3 regions of the Micromonospora sp. NPDC049114 genome follow, and region 1 is predicted to be linked to each of the others. Evidence: riboswitches for the same ligand, from Rfam matches in the RefSeq annotation. Region 1 holds a riboswitch; each other region holds the start of a gene.
The links. Region 1 has a riboswitch for cyclic di-AMP ahead of AB0B39_RS06750 (NlpC/P60 family protein). Riboswitches for the same ligand answer to the same signal wherever they lie in the genome.

Region 1 (5,154 bases):
TGGATGACGATGTACTCGATCTTCTGCCGGGCGGGCCGGTCGGAGAGATCGTGGTTGCCGTAGTCGCCGTCGCCGAACGCCTCGTAGGGTGCCGGGATCCACTCACAGGAGACGGTCCGTGGGCACTCCAGCCCGTCCGGGCGGGCGAGTCGTCGCAGGCCCAGCCGGTCCAACCAGGAGCGCTGGGGCTGGACCGTGCGGGCCGGCAACGTCACCCGCTGGCCGTCGTCGGTCACGCGGGACTCGCCGGCGCCGATGGTGGTGAAGACCTCGTCGGCGAAGGCCGCCGCGGCGTCGGCGCTGTCCGCGCCGGCGTACCGGGCCACCGCGCCGTACCAGGTCGCGGGGTCGGTGCCGGCACCCACCGGGGCGCCCACCTCCCGTTGGTACGCGGCCAGCAGCGCCGCCCCGCCCCGAATGTTTGTCGTCGGGTCGCTGCGCAGCGCCTCGGGGGCGGCCCCGGTCAGCGCGGCGGCGGCGTCGACGGTCTGCAACGCGGCGGTGGGCGGCGCGGGATCCGTGGCTGTTGCGGGTGCCATGGGGGCACGGGAGTTGTCGCCGCGCGGATCCTCGGCGCCGGCGTCGTGGTGGCCGCGCGCGGGTAGGGCGGCCACGTGGCGGGCATCGGTCAGGTGCATCGGTCCGTAGCCGCCGCTGGTGCTCGGGGTGCCGGCGTTGCTGTCCCAGCGGGACTCCAGGTAGGAGACCCCGAGCAGCACGGCGGTCGGCACGCCGTACTCGGTCGACGCGGCGGCGTACTGCTGCTGACGGTCGGCGGAGGGTGCTGCGGAGGCGGTGCCGGCGCTCAGCGGTACGGCGGCCGTGGCGATGACCACCGCGACCGCGAGCGATGCGCGCCGGCCGGCGGACAGGGTTGGACGTTCCATCGAACCCCCTAGATTTGACTGGTAACTGTGTGGTCACCTTCGCGCCGGTCGGGAGTCCGCGTCAATACCTTTCCATATATCAAACTGCATCGAAAGAAACCTTCACACACGCTCGGTGATCTCCTCCAATCGGTACGGAGTGTCACGGCCGCACGGGTTGCGGATCGGTAACGGCCGTCTCTACTCTGGTCATTTGTCGGCCCGGTAGCAGGTCCGCCCATCCCGGGCGGTAACGGACCGACACCGCCGAGTCGCTTTCGAGCGAGCCGGGGACCCAGGTTCCCCCGGGGTGAATCCGCAGCCAATGCGGTAGGGCGCCAACTTCCCGCCCGAACCCGTCAGCTAACCCGGTAGGCGGTCGGGAAGAAGGAGTACGGAACCCCGGTGGCCCTCCATGCCCCGCGGCCGTCGTCCGAACGGTCGGCCCCGGCCGACCCGACGTCGACAGTGCCGCGTCCACGCTGGTCCCGCTTCACCACCGCCCTCGCCGCACTGGTCGGCGTTGCCGTCGTCCTGACCGGCAGCGCCACGGCGGCCCACGCGGACCCGTCCGTCGCCGAGATCGAGCGCCAGATCGACGCCGACTGGAACAAGCTCGAACCGGTAATCGAACGGCACAACGCCACCCGCGCGGACCTGGCCGCCAAGCGCAAGCAGGCCGACGCGCTCGCCGCCCGCATCGCGCCCCTGGAGCGCCAGGTCGACGCCGCGATGAACAAGGTCAGCGCGCTTGCCGTGCGCGCGTACATGGGCGAGAACCTGTCGACGGTCAACACGATGCTCGGCAGCCGGTCGCCCGGTGAGGTGGTCGGGCAGCTCGAAATGCTCGACCGGTTCGCCCACAACCAGCAGCAGGACGTCCGGCAGGTCGCCGATCTCCGCGACGAGCTGGCCCGGCAGAAGGCGCCGCTCGACGAGATGGTGGCCCAGCTGACCCGGACCGAAGCGCAGCTGGCGGCGAAGAAGAAGCAGATCAACGACGAGATCGACAGGCTGCAGAAGCTGCGCCTCAAGGTGTACGGCAACGGCGGCGGCGGTCCCCTGCGTCCGGCGCCCTGCCCGGCCAGCTACCCCGGCGGCGGCGCGGGCATTGCGGTCAAGTTCGCCTGCGCTCAGATCGGCAAGCCGTACGTGTGGGGCGCCGAGGGTCCGAACTCGTACGACTGCTCCGGGCTGATGCTCGCCGCGTGGGCGAAGGCCGGTGTGTCTCTGCCGCACAACGCCGCCGCGCAGAGCCGGGTGACCAAGAACGTCAGCAGGGCCGATCTGCGCCCCGGTGACCTGGTCTTCTACTACAGCGACATCCACCACGTCGGCATGTACGTCGGCAATGGCTGGGTGGTGCACGCCTCCCAGGCCGGTGTGCCCATCAAGATGAAGAAGGTCGACGACGGGCCGATCCACAGCTACGGCCGTCCCGGCTGACCGACGCCGGACACAGCGAGGGCCCGTCGCGATCTCGTCGCGGCGGGCCCTCGTCGTGCGTCAGCGCGTCGGCCAGGCACGCCAGTTCTGCCAGGAGCGGCTCGGCGTTGGCCCCCGCTGGCCCTGGTAACGCGAGCCGTAGACCACCGAGCCGTACGGGTGCTCGGCCGGCGAGGAGAGCCGGAAGATGCAGAGCTGGCCGATCTTCATGCCCGGCCAGAGGGTGATCGGGAGGTTCGCCACGTTGGACAGCTCCAGCGTCACGTGACCGGAGAAGCCCGGGTCGATGAACCCGGCGGTGGAGTGGGTGAGCAGGCCGAGGCGGCCCAGTGAGCTCTTGCCCTCCAGCCGGCCGGCGAGTTGGTCGCCGAGCGAGATCACTTCCAGCGTCGAGGCGAGCACGAACTCCCCCGGGTGCAGCACGAACGGCTCGCCCTCGGGCACCTCGACCACCGAGGTCAGGTCGTCCTGCTGCATGGCCGGATCGATGTGGGTGTAGAGATGGTTGTTGAAGACCCGGAACAGCCGGTCGAGTCGTACGTCGATGCTGGACGGTTGGACCAGGGTGGGCTCGAACGGTTCCAGGCCCAGCGTGCCGGCCTTGATCTCGGAGACCAGGTCGCGGTCGGAGAGCAGCATCGGACCACCATAGCGGCGTCGGCCGGATCGGCCGGATTCGGTGCCGGTGACCAGCGCGTCGAGGTCGCTGCTCGTACATTTGTTCGATAGAATGCTCGCATGGCTTCCTGGTCCGAATTCGCCGCCGACGAGCCCCGCCTCGCCGACGGGATCCGCGTTCTCCTGCAGCAGTACGGGCCGGGCTTCGGCTACCTGGCCACGGTCCGCGCCGACGGCGGGCCCCGGGTCCATCCGGTCTCCCCGGTCATCACCGACGAGGGTCTCTTCTGCTTCATCATCGACTCGCCGAAGCGCCGCGACCTCGAACGGGACGGCCGCTACGCGCTGCACTCGTTCCCCCCGGAGGAGAGCGACGACGAGGCGTACGTGGCGGGCCACGCCTGGCCGGTCACCGACCCGGTCCAGGTGGCCCGACTGGCGCAGAGCGCCCGGGCCGAGCCCCAGGTCGACTGGCGGCTGTTCGAGTTCACCGTCGACGTGGCGATGTTGACCCGTCGCGAGCAGCACGCCGCAGGCGTCCCGGGTGTCGCCCCGAGCCGTCCGGCCGTGCGGGTCTGGCTGGACCCGCAAGCCCCGCCCGCGCCGGCCGCGCCGGTCCCCGTACCGCAGACGCGCCCGGCCCGGCGCAGCCGTGACGTCCAGTGCACGGCCGCCTGACCACGGCCCTGTTGTCCCACAGAACGCCGGTGCCGGCTCCGTCGTGACGGAGCCGGCACCAGGTGTACGCGAGGAGAGTTACGCCGCGCGGTACGCGTTCCACGCGGTGAGCATGCGGCTCGCCTGACCCGGGGTGAACTGGTACATGCACGAGTCGTAGGTGTAGTCCATGAAGTTGGTGATCGGGTCCAGGCCGGTCGCCGAGCAGGTGTCCCGCCCGGTCGGGCACTGGTACGCCGGCGACGCCTCGGCCGGGGTGTCGCTGACGCCGTCACCGGAGCCGCCGCAGCCACCCTGGAAGGTGTGGTAGAGGTTCAGCCAGTGACCGATCTCGTGGGTGCCGGTGTCGCCCTGGTTGTAGTTGGTGGAGGTGCCACCCGGCAGGGACTCGTTCAGCACGACCACGCCGTCCATGCTGCTCAGCTTCCGCTGCGGGAAGGTCGCCCAGCCGAGCAGGTCGTCGCTCAGCTCACCGAGGTAGATGTTGAGCGTGTTCTTGCCGCCCACCCGCAGCGACGACTTCATCGACCGCTCCGCCGACGAGCCGTCGACGATCGGGTACCAGGACGGGTTCGTCACCCGGTTGATCTTGTCGAGCCGGAAGGCGAAGGCGGTGGCAGCGCCGCCGGTCCCGCCCGCGTAGGCCTGGTTGAGCACGCTGATCTGCGAAGTGATCATCGAGTCCGGGATGTTGCCGCCGGCCCGGGTGCTGTCCTCCTGGATCACGTGCACCACCACCGGAATGGTGACGGTGGCCAGCGTCGTGGCGCCGGCGCCGGCCCGGAAGTTGGCGCGCTCACGCAGCGCCGCCGCGAGGTCGGCGTCGCGTTCCCGGACCTGCTTCGCGGTCAGCTCGTTCGGGTCGTGCGTGGCCGCCGCGCCGGGCTTCACCCGAGCGTTGGCCTGGCTGTCGGCCGGCTCCGCACAGGCGCCGCCCGGCGCCGCGGAGAAGGCCGAAGCGGCCGGAACGACGCCCACCGCAGCGGTGCTGAGCAGCAGCGCGAGGGTCGTCGACGCGACACCGGCGGCACGCCGGGTCAGCAGGTTGGGACGGAGTCCCATGGGCCCACCTCTTTCTGGTGGCGCGGCAGGGGGTGTGTCACGCCATGGCTGGAACGTGTGGCAGACGTTACAACCCATCAATGCATTTGAGAATGGCCATATGTTGCCGTCCGGAAACTTCTTCGAGGTGAGGGCGTCCACTGCCGGCGGGGGCACTGGTACCAGCCGGCGGCGAGGGCGCGGATGCTCGCGGTGTCACAACTGTCCGGCAGGCAGCCGATGATCAGCTCAGTGATGTCCCAGCTCGGACCGCGCCGGTAGCGACTATTGAGGTGCTCCGACAGCTTCTGCCGATTCAGCCCGGGGAACGACAACCGGCGGATCTTGGCAGTACGGAGGATCTTCGGGTTGGCCGGTGACTGACGACCTTGCGAGAAGGCTGGCGCTGAATGGTCGGCGTTCGAAGTCCTTGGTGGTGGTCCTGATGGACCGCCGGGGCAAAGCCTGCTGGTCCGTCCCCGAGCGACCACTGGGTGACGGCGTT
Region 2 (5,154 bases), on a different contig from region 1:
GAGCGGATCACCGCGTTCCTCGCCAAGCACGACCTCGGCCTCTCGTTCGCCGACGGAGACAGCGCCATCCGCTTCGACGAGCAGGTCCGTCAGACCGTCTACCCCCCTGCGGTCCGGCCGGTCTCCGCCTACTCTCCCGAGGAGTTGCTGACGCGCATCCAGTGGCTGCGGGACGAAACCCGGACGCTCCAGGAGAAGGTCAGGACCCTCCACGCGAAGTCGCTGCGCGAGCGGATCAAGCAGGCCGTCGCCGGCCGGGTCCGTCGGACGCTCGGAGCCAGGTGACCAGCCACCGCATCCAGCTCACCCACGTTGGTACGGGTCGAGCAGCGCCAGCACGGCCGCCGGGTCCTGCACGTGTGCGTTGTGGCCGAGACCGGGCAGCGTGGCGACAGGTACGCCGTACGCCTTGAGCTGCTCGTCGGTGACCATCGGGTCGTGTTCCCCGCGGGCCAGCACCACCGGCACGTCGGTCGCCGCCAGCAACGCGGCCAGGTCGGGCTCGCCGACGCCGAAGGCTGTCGGGTCCATGGCGAGGCGCCACCGGCCGTCGACCTGACGCAACCCGGCGTCCACCATCGGATGATCCGGCGGGACCAGGCCGCCCAACCCGGAGACGCGCAGGTAGCGGCGGGCCGCCTCGGTGCGGCTGGCGAACCAGCTCACCGGGTATGCGGCGAGCTCAGCGGCGCGGGCCAGCTCAGCGGGCGACCAGAGCGCCTTGATGCCGAGCCCGACCACCGCGTCCACAGGTGTCCCTGCGGCGCGGGCGGCCAGCGCCAGGCCGACCACCCCGCCCAGCGAGTGCCCGAGCACGACGAGCCGGTCGTCGGGGGCGAGGCCGGCGGCGATCCGGGCGGCGAAACCAGCAAAGGAGTACGACGGCAACGGGGCCGACCAGCCGTGGCCGGCGAGGTCCGGTGCGAGCCACCGCCCCGGCCAGTGCTGCTCCAGCAACGGCGCCCACGGCAGCCAGACGTCTCCGGTTGCCCCCATCCCGTGCAGCAGCAGCAGGACGGGCCGGCGACCGGTGCGGCCACCCGATTCATCCACCACGGCCGCAGTCTGCCACGGTTCGCGGCCGGGTACGAGAGTCGTCGATGGCGGCTGCCGGAATGCGGCCGCGGGCGCCGGCCCCTTGTGGGGGACGACGCCCGCGGCGGTCTACGTGCCTGGGTCAGGCGGAGTACCCGCGGGTGGCCATCCAGTTGGCAAGGTCGATCGTGGTGATCCAGTAGGACGGGTCGGCCGGGTTCGCCGAGTCGGCGATCCGCACGGTCCGGCCGTTGTCCTTGTACCCCACGACAGCGACGTAGTGACCGCCGCCGTAGGAGTGCCAGCCGCCGTCGGTGTCGGTGGCGTCGCCGACGACGTTGGCCACCACGCCCCGGCCGTCGGTGATGGCCTTGACCACATCGGCCTGGAGCCGGTCCATCTGGGCCGGGCTGGGCGTGCCGGCGAACATCCGGGTCCGGTACGGGGAGCCCTTCACCTCGGCGTTGAGCGCTCGGGTGGTGTCCTCGGCCGAGTTGGTGCCCATCTCGGTGGTGCCCAGCTCGGCACCGAGTTCCTCCTGGGTGCGGTCGATGCCGGTGGCGCTGAGCGCGTTGCGGGTGGCCGCGGGGCCGCAGTTGTAGTACGTGTTCTGCGCCTCGTAGTCGTAGTCGAGCACCTTGGTCGCGGGCGGCTTCGGCGGCTGCGGCTTGCGGGTCAGGTCCGGGTTGGCGCTGGCCTTGGCGGCGGGCGACGCGGCGCTGGTGGCTGGGGCGGCGGTCGTCGGCGCGGCGCTGGGGGACGCGTCGCGCGCGTCGCCGAGGGGAACGGCGGTGTCACTGCGCATCTCGGCGACAGTGGTCGCGGTGCGGTGGTTGGCCGGCGCGTCGTCGGCGCCGGTGAGCAGGGCGCCGGTGGTCGTGGCGATCACGAGGGCCGCGGCGGAGGTGGCGACGATCTGGTACCGGCGCTCGGTCGCCAGGCGACGGAGCTGACGCTGCATGGTGTGCTTCACGGGGTCCTCCACGGATCGGGGGAGAGCGGCACACCCACGGGCCGGACCGGTATCCGGGCAGGCGCCAGCGCGCGGACAGTGGTCCGCGGATGGTGAACCGCTCAGGGAAACGCCCGGCGGGACCGGGCGGGAAAGGCGATGACCCGGGGGTCAGCTCACCGTCACTGGACGGATGAGCGGGGGCACCGCTGCGCCGTGGAGGCGTGGGAACAACCGAGGGGTGGAAAGGTGCTGCACGGGTTTGGAACTCCTTCCGACACCGCCTACCGGGTTAGCTGACGGATTCGGGCGGGAAGATCGCCCTACCGCGGGCCGTGGCTCGCGGATTCACCCCAGACTTACTGATGGGTCCCCGGTTCGTTAATCACGATTGAGCGGGTCGGCGCGGCGTCGCCTGTTGCGATCGGTTACCGCACCGGACGGGACGACACTACTGGCCTGTTCGCAGCCTGCCAAGCCAGGTTCGCCTGCGTAAACCCGATTCGGTGCAGCAATTTCTGCGCGTATTGCCGATGATGTGACTCGATGGGACAACCGGTTACGGAGACGCCTATGGGCGACAACCGGACAGGCCGCCGATAACGCGCCACAATCACGGGAAATATCGAGCACAACGCGTCGGACGCCCGAATTCCGAACGACGTGACCGGGCTCACGTAACGGATCAGGCTCAACTCGCGCTAGCCGGGCGCCACCGTGCCACGGGGGCGGGACGGGACGCCCCGCTCGCCCCGGGTCGGGCGAGGGCCGGGCTGGGCCGCAGCCGCGCCGTTGCCGCGTACGCCTCCTCGGCAAGGGTGCGCGCCGACTCGGCGGCCAGTTCCGCGTCCCGCCAGGCGGCCCGCTCCGCGGTGGCGGCGGCCCGGTAGTCGGCCAGTCTCGCGTCCCGGATCGCCCGGCTGAGCAGCACCTCCTGCTCGGCCGGGTGCCGCCGGGAATCCCAGCCGCGCCGGTGGGCGAACACGTCACTGAGCTGCGCCATGGTCAGATCGCCCCGCCAGTACGCCGCCATCGCCGCACGGTGCAGGTAGCGCTCCCGGGAGGCGTACTCGGCGGGTGTCCGCGGGGTGTGCGGAGTGGGCAGCACGTCAGAGCCGACGAAGCGGCGGGCGGCGGTGTCCGCCTCGTCGTACCTCAGCCAGGCCCGCTCCACGTGTTCCTGAGCGGTGAGCCAGGCATCGCGTCGCCGCCGGGCCGTCCTGGCGGCGCCGGTCGCGGCGACGGCCACCTCCTCGGCGTACCGGCGCAGGTCGTCGGCTTCGGCCGCGGCCACCTCGCGGGCGGTCGGCGCGGCCGGGACCGGGTCGTCCGCGGGGCGGTCCCCCAGGCGGGCGACCAGCACGGCGAGTACGCCCAGTGCCAGCAGGAACAGGGTCGACCAGATGGCGGCGGCCTGCGGCACCTCGGTCACGAACTGGTAGAAGACGGCAGTCTCCACGGTCGGCTCCTCGGGGAGAGCAAAGCGGGGGAGCCCCGGCGACGTGGCCACGGCGGGCCACGGATCGGCGGGGTCGGAGCAGGCGGATCGACAGGGCGCGACGACGGGACGCGTGTCCCGGTGACTCAGCGCCGGGGCGGACCCCGGGGAGCCCAGCTCCGCGAAGCGTCGACGAGAGGCAGCCGGTCGGACCCGGCCGCGGACACCGGCAGCACGCCGGTCGCGATGGTGCCCTGGTCGACGGGCGGTGCCGGTTGCGCGTCGAACGACCCGGCCGGGACGAACTCCTCGGCGGCACTCGCACCGACCGCCGAGGCCGGGCGCACGGCAGCCTCTGGCACGGCGCTCAGGGGTGGCACGGCGCTCACCGGTGGCACGGCGGCCGAGGACGGGCTCGCGCCGACCGCCAGGGCCGCGACCGCGGCGAGGCTGGTCAGCACCCGCGTAGCCCAGCGCGCCACCCACCACAGCGGACAGGTGAGCGCGACCGGAAGCACGTCCCCAACGCTACTGCCGGGCCGGCCCTGACGCACCGACCACGGGCGTGTCGGCGCACGCCGCGCCGACCCTGCTGACCAGGGTGGACGGTGTCAGCGCGAGTCGACGTACGGTGATCGGCTGTCGGTCTGGTCGGTCCCGCCGGGCCCGGCCTGAGTCCCGACAGCATCGGGGTGGTGGGCGTCGTCCCCGGCAGCCGGGGTGACGGCCGTGCGTTGTCCGGGCACGCGCGGGCGGGCCGTACGACGCGGCGCGAGTCGGCGCATCATCGGCGTCTCGACGAAGCGGTGCAGCACCCCGGCGAGGACCAGGTTCGCGAGCAGGAAGCCCAGCACCGCGACGGGGCCACGCCAGCCCTGGAAGCCGGTCCCCCAGTCACCGCTGAAGCGCAGCACGCTCGTCATCACCAGCACATGCACCAGGTAGAAGGCGAACGAGACCTCGCCGAGCCAGACCAGCGGCCGAGACCGCCACGGGGAACGCTTACCCCGGACGTCCGCGTCCGCGGCGGCAGTGATCACCAGCAGGTACGCCACCGCGAGCAGCGTGGTCCACAGCTCGGCGCGAATCCACTCTGCCGCTGCCACCCAGGTGGCCAGGAAGATCACGCTGGCTGCGGTCAGCCCCGGGCCCCGCCAGAGGCCACGGCGCATCAGCTCGGCCGCCAACGCGCCCATCCAGAACTCCAGCGACCGTACGGGCGGGAAGACCTGGGTGAACCACCACCGGCTCACCTCCGGCACCAACTGCTGCGCCGGCCAGAGCGCGAGGATCAGCAACGCCAGCGCGACGATCAGCGCCCAGAGCAGCTTCGGCCGGGCACGGCGCAGCAGTGGCAGCACCAGCGGCAGACACAGGTAGAAGAAGAACTCGCAGGACAGCGACCAGCTCACGGTGTTGATGCTGTAGAACCAGCCCGGCCGGGGGTCCCAGGCCTGCAACAGCAGCAGGTTCTCCAGCGCTGCCGCCGGCAGGACCGCGTCGGCGAACCACCAGGCGACCAGCAGCGCCGCCCCCCACAGCACAAGGTGGTTCGGGTAGATCTTGGCAACCCGTCGCCGCCAGAAGGTCCGCCGGGACTCGCCCTCGCGGGCCGACCAGACCAGCACGAAACCGCTCAGGATGAAGAAGAACTGCACCCCGGACAGGCCCAGGGTGAACAGCGCGTCGACCACGGCCTTGTAGTCCGGCTCCGCGATGATCCGCATGG
Region 3 (5,154 bases), on a different contig from region 1:
CTCCAGCACCTGACCGATCTCGCCACCGAGCGCGGCGCAGAGCACCACGTGGACCCCGAGCGACAGCACCATGCGGGCCTGCCAGACGCCCTGGCCGCCGGGGTGCAGGTGCAGTTCGGGCTGGTCGTTCGGCTGGTCCACGGTCACCGTCAGCTGTGGGGTGGGCGCGAAGACCATCACGTGCCCGCTCACCGGTCGTCACCGAACATGCGTCCACCCTTCGTCGCAACCGGTGATTTCCTATCAGCCGACCGTAATCGGAACGCTGCGCGAATACCGGGACAACGCACGGTGTCCGTCCGGGCGTTGCCAGCGTGCGCCGGGTACGGGACGATCGTGCGACCAGCGACGTCGGGAGACGGTGTGCTCAGCAGCGACAGCTTCAGCTACACCGTCCAGGCCCGCTGCTCACTCGCCGAGGCTGCGGCGTTGTTGAGCGACCTGACCCGCCAGGGCGACCTGCACCCCCTGATCGTCCGGGTCCGCCGGGTGCGGCCCCGTCCGGGCGCGCAGGCCAGCTACACGATCAACGACAGGCTGGCGGTGGGGCCGTTGCGCTTTCGCACCACCTACCAGGCGGATGTGCTGATCTGCGAGCCGGACGAGATCGTCACGGTGGCCCGCCAGTGGCCGGCCACCACCGTCCGCAACCACACGCGGCTGCGCGCCGAGCCGGACGGGCTGGTCCGGATCGACGTCGACATCACCCTGCGCGCGCCGACACCCCTGTTCCGGTACGCCTTCGGCCAGGCCCGCGCCGCCCACCTCGCCCTGGCCACCCGCCTCGGCGCGGCCCTCGACCGCCCCGCGCCCTGAGCCCGCGACCCGTCGAGGCCGCCTGATAGCCGCGACGCCAGCGCAGCCGGGACCGTCCGGTTCGGCGCAACGCAAGGCGGCCCGGCCTGGCGCGGCCCGGCCCGGCCTGGCGCGGCCCGGCCCGGCCTGGCGTGATGTGGCCCGGCCTGGCGTGACGTGGCCCGGCCTGGCGTGACGTGGCCTGGCGTGACGTGGCCCGGCCTGGCCTGGCATGACGCGGCCCGGACTGGCGCAACGCGGCCTGGCCTGGCGCAACCCGGCTCGACCCGGCCTGGCCCGACCCGGCGACCGGATGCGTGAGCGTGGTCCTTTGCTCTGCTTCAGCGGAGTCGACAGGCGAGGGCCATCCGTGTTGCCTCCGCTGAAGCAGAGCAAAGGACGTGCGCACCCCCTTGGCACCCGGCGCGCGGCCGTCGTGATCAGGCTCGTACCTCGCCCGTCCCCGGCGTCATCGCGATGGTGACGGCGTTGGTCACCCCGTCATCGCGCGATCATGCCCGGTGCTGGCGGCGCGAGGAGCCTGCGTCGCGGCTCGTGCGGTCCCGGGGCGGCGAGGTCGCGCGGGTCGGCGTCCCCAGGGCTTGTACGTGGAGAGCACTGTCGCGATGATCATGAGGCTGGTCGACACCGCGGGCGCGATCACCAGGTCGGCGCGGTCCCGGGCGGGCAGGGCGGCGCCCAGCGCGCTCGCGTGCCGCAGGTTCGGGGTGAGCAGGAACAGCACCAGCCCGACCATCACCGTGGTGATCACCAGCTTGACCAGCACCCACCGGTAGCGCACCAGGCCCCACGGGGTGAGCAGCGCGCTGGCGACGCCGACGAGCCAGACGAGCACGCTCAGCGGCGCGAACAGCACCGTGCCGACGAGCCCGGCGACCGGGTAGACCACTGCCGGGTCGGCGCCGCGCTGTGCCGCGATGCCGAGGGTGAGCAGCACCAGGTCGGCTCCGAGCCAACCGAGCGAGGTGATGAGGTGCAGGGTGAGCAGCGCCTTGCGGGTGGCGGGCGGTATTCGCGGCATACCCGAATGCTGCCGGCCCGGCCCGGCCGGGTCGTCCGACCGCCGGCGACGTCCGGGGTACGTCCGCTGACGTACCCGGGGCCGGCGCACCCGCTCGACGGTGCGCCGGCCACCGACAGGGTCAGTACACCGACAGGTGTACGTGGTTGGTGTGGTCGCTGGAGGGGTCGCCGTTCCCCCCGCTGTACGACTTCCACCCGCTGCTGGGCAGCCAGATCTGCCTGTACCAGATCACGTAGAGCACGGCGAGCCGGTCGGAGTTGCGGATGAAGTAGGCGGCCAGATTGCTGCCGTACGTCTTGTCGCCGCCGGTGGCGTCCCCGCCGAAGCCGCCCTTCTGCGCGGCGAAGTCACAGGCCCGACCCTTCGGGTGTTCGCCCGAGCCGCCCGAGCGGTGACAGGAGACGTACCGGGTGAAGCCGGCGGCCTTCGCCTGGTTGAGGGCGTGCAGGGTGCGGGGGGTGATGCAGCCGCTGGCCGGGGTGGGGTCGTTGATGCTGCACGACTCGGACGGCCAGGAGCCGTCGGAGTTGCGCGGCGCGGGCTGGGCGTTGGCGGTGGAGGTGCCCCGGTTGGAGCTGGTGTCGGCGGCGGTGGTGCGCGGCTTGCTGGTGGCCACCGTCAGGGCCCGTTCGGCCTGCTCCTTGCGCTTGGCCATCACCTCGACCTGCTTGCGCTGCTCGCGGATCTCGCCGTCCAGGGCGGTGCGGGTGCGGTTGGCCTCGTCCCGGGTGGCGTGCAGGTCGCGCAGTACCCGGTCCTCGTTGGCGGCCACCACGTCCAGCGCGGCCGCCCGGTCCATGAAGCCCTCGGGGGTGTTGGTGTTGAGCAGCGCCGAGACGGTGCTGAGCCGGCCGGTGCGGTAGGCCACGCCGGCGATCTCGCCGACCTTGCCGTTGCGCACGGTCATCTCGGCCTCGGTGGTCTTCAGCTTTGCCGCGAGTTGCTGCTGTCGCTGGACGGAGGTGTCCAGGGCGCGCTTCGCGTCCAGGTAGCCCTTGCTGGCGGCCTCCAGTTGGGCCCGCAGCGCGGGGGTGCCGCCCTCCTCGTCGCCGTCGGGTGCCGCGGCGGCCCGCAGGCCGCCGGGGGGAGCGGCGGTGGCGGCGCCCACCGGGAGGGCGACGCCGAGGGTGACCATCATGACGATCAGTGCCGCGAGTCGGGCGGCGGGTGGTCGTGCTGGTGCCACTACGCATGTCCTTCCGTCAGCCGCCGACCGGGTTAGCTGACGGGTTCGGGACGGAAGATCCCTACCGCTGACGCGGATGCACCCCAGGAACATGGTTCCCCGGTTCGCCCTCTCGGGTGATTAGGCGGCGGCCGCCACCGGCGCCGGGAGGGCGCCGCCGGGTGGTGGCCGGGGACGAGCCTACCGGTGCAGGTGGGGCGTGTGCAGTCGATGTGACGGAAGGTGTCCGCGCCACCACCCAAAATGACTGCTGAACGGTCATTTCGTCAGTTAAGGGATCACCACTCGATCGAACCGCAGGCGTCCGGGGCGGCGCCGGGCTCGATCTGGAGCGTGGCGTGCTCGATGCGGAAGTCCTCCCGCAGGGCGCTGCGCGCCGCGGTGAGCACCGCGCCGACCTCCCCGCCGGGCGCCATGATCAGGTGTGCGGAGGCCACCTCCATGCCCGAGGTGAGCGTCCAGACGTGCAGGTCGTGCACCTCGACGACGCCGGGCACCGCGGCCAGTCGGTCGTGCACGGCGGTGACCTGGAGGTGTTCCGGGGCGGCCTGCACCAGGATGCGGACGGCGGCGCGACCCAGCCGCCAGGTGCGCGGCAGGATGAACACGCCGATGGCGACCGCTACCAACGGGTCGGCCCACCACCACTCGGTGACCGCGATGAGCAGCGCCGCGCCGATCACGCCGAGCGAGCCGAGCAGATCGCCGAGCACCTCCAGGTAGGCGCCCTGGAGGTTGATGCTCTCCCGGGCGCCGGCGCGCAGCAGCGCGAACGCGACCACGTTGGCGAGCAGGCCGAGGACGGCCACCGCGAGCATCGGGCCGGTCAGCACCTCGTGGGGGTCGCCGAACCGCCCGATCGCCTCGATCAGCACGTAGACCGCCACGCCGGAGAGCAGGACGGCGTTGGCCAGGGCGGCGAGCACCTCGAGGCGGTAGAGCCCGAAGGTGCGCTGCGGGTCGCCGGTGGCCCGCCGGGTGGCGGTGATCGCGGCGAGCGCCATCCCGATGCCCAGCACGTCGGTGAACATGTGCCCGGCGTCGGAGAGCAGGGCGAGCGAGCCAGTGTGGAAGGCGGTCACGCCCTCGACCACCATCAGGGTGGCGAGCAGCCCGAACGCGGCCCAGAGTCGGCCCCGGTGCTGGTGGGCGGCGTTGGCGACCGACCCGTGGTGGTGGTCATGACCTGCTCCCACGAGATCCACCCTCCTTCGCCACCCGGGACCCGGTCAAATGTATGCTCACATCGCTATGTATGCAACTGTACGGAAGGGTCCACCCGCCGACCCCGCAACCCGCAGGTCAGCCGGTCGGGTCGATGGTGGTGAGCCGCTGAGTGGCCCGCGAGAGCGCCACGTAGAGCGTGCGTACGCCGGAGCCCGGATCGGCCCGGATCTCGCTCGGGGCGACCAGCACCACAGCGTCGTACTCCATGCCCTTCGCCTCCAGGCTGGTCACCACCTGCAGCCGCGCCGCGCCGAGTGAGCCGAGCCAACCGGCGACCTCGTCGCGACGGGTGACCGGCGTGATCACCCCGACCGTGCCGTCCACCTCGGCCAGCAGGCCGGAGGCCGCCTCCACGACCGCGGTCTCCAAGCCGGCCGGCGGCACCACCAGCTCGACCGGGTCGACCCCGGTGGAGCGGACGGCGGTCGGCAGCGACAGGTCCGGGTAGAGCCGGCGGATCTCCGCCGCCGCCACCGCGAAGATCTCCGCCGAGTTGCGGTAGTTGGTGGTGAGCGTGAAATCGTGCCGCTTGCGCCGGCCCAGCGCCTGGTCCCGGGCGCGGGTCAGCTCCTCGGGATCACCCGTCCACGCGGTCTGCGCCGGGTCGCCCACGACGGTCCAGGAGGCCAGACGGCCCCGCCGCCCGACCATCCGCCACTGCATCGGCGAGACGTCCTGCGCCTCGTCCACCACCACGTGCGCGTACTCCCGGTAGTCCTCGGGACGCTCCCGGGCCGCCGCGCGGGCGGCCCGCTGCCGGTCGCTGGCGGTGCTCAGCTCGCGTACGCCCCCAGCGAGCTGGAACGGATCGCGCCGGGCTCGCGCCGGCTGCATGGGCTTGCCGAGCAGCGCGTCCAACTCGTCCAGCAGCGCCACGTCCGCGATGGTCAGACCCGCGGTC

Region 2: linked by a shared signal. The riboswitch ahead of AB0B39_RS13355 (C39 family peptidase) and the one ahead of AB0B39_RS06750 (NlpC/P60 family protein) in region 1 are both predicted to bind cyclic di-AMP.
Region 3: linked by a shared signal. The riboswitch ahead of AB0B39_RS20885 (hypothetical protein) and the one ahead of AB0B39_RS06750 (NlpC/P60 family protein) in region 1 are both predicted to bind cyclic di-AMP.

Annotation. Positions count from the first base shown of each region.
Region 1 covers NZ_JBEZEA010000001.1:1,403,302-1,408,455, reverse strand. Annotated here, with positions in the region: gene AB0B39_RS06755 (peptidoglycan recognition family protein) at 1-887, opposite strand, end outside; cyclic di-AMP (ydaO/yuaA leader) riboswitch at 1,122-1,258, shown strand; gene AB0B39_RS06750 (NlpC/P60 family protein) at 1,272-2,312, shown strand; gene dcd (dCTP deaminase) at 2,373-2,951, opposite strand; gene AB0B39_RS06740 (pyridoxamine 5'-phosphate oxidase family protein) at 3,051-3,608, shown strand; gene AB0B39_RS06735 (zinc metalloprotease) at 3,687-4,670, opposite strand.
Region 2 covers NZ_JBEZEA010000003.1:97,103-102,256, forward strand. Annotated here, with positions in the region: gene AB0B39_RS13345 (polysaccharide pyruvyl transferase family protein) at 1-285, shown strand, start outside; gene AB0B39_RS13350 (alpha/beta hydrolase) at 304-1,056, opposite strand; gene AB0B39_RS13355 (C39 family peptidase) at 1,178-2,020, opposite strand; cyclic di-AMP (ydaO/yuaA leader) riboswitch at 2,254-2,395, opposite strand; gene AB0B39_RS13360 (hypothetical protein) at 2,679-3,446, opposite strand; gene AB0B39_RS13365 (hypothetical protein) at 3,572-3,943, opposite strand; gene AB0B39_RS13370 (acyltransferase) at 4,037-5,154, opposite strand, start outside.
Region 3 covers NZ_JBEZEA010000007.1:103,999-109,152, forward strand. Annotated here, with positions in the region: gene AB0B39_RS20870 (PfkB family carbohydrate kinase) at 1-192, opposite strand, end outside; gene AB0B39_RS20875 (SRPBCC family protein) at 364-816, shown strand; gene AB0B39_RS20880 (hypothetical protein) at 1,289-1,837, opposite strand; gene AB0B39_RS20885 (hypothetical protein) at 1,959-2,978, opposite strand; cyclic di-AMP (ydaO/yuaA leader) riboswitch at 3,032-3,163, opposite strand; gene AB0B39_RS20890 (cation diffusion facilitator family transporter) at 3,305-4,222, opposite strand; gene AB0B39_RS20895 (AAA family ATPase) at 4,329-5,154, opposite strand, start outside.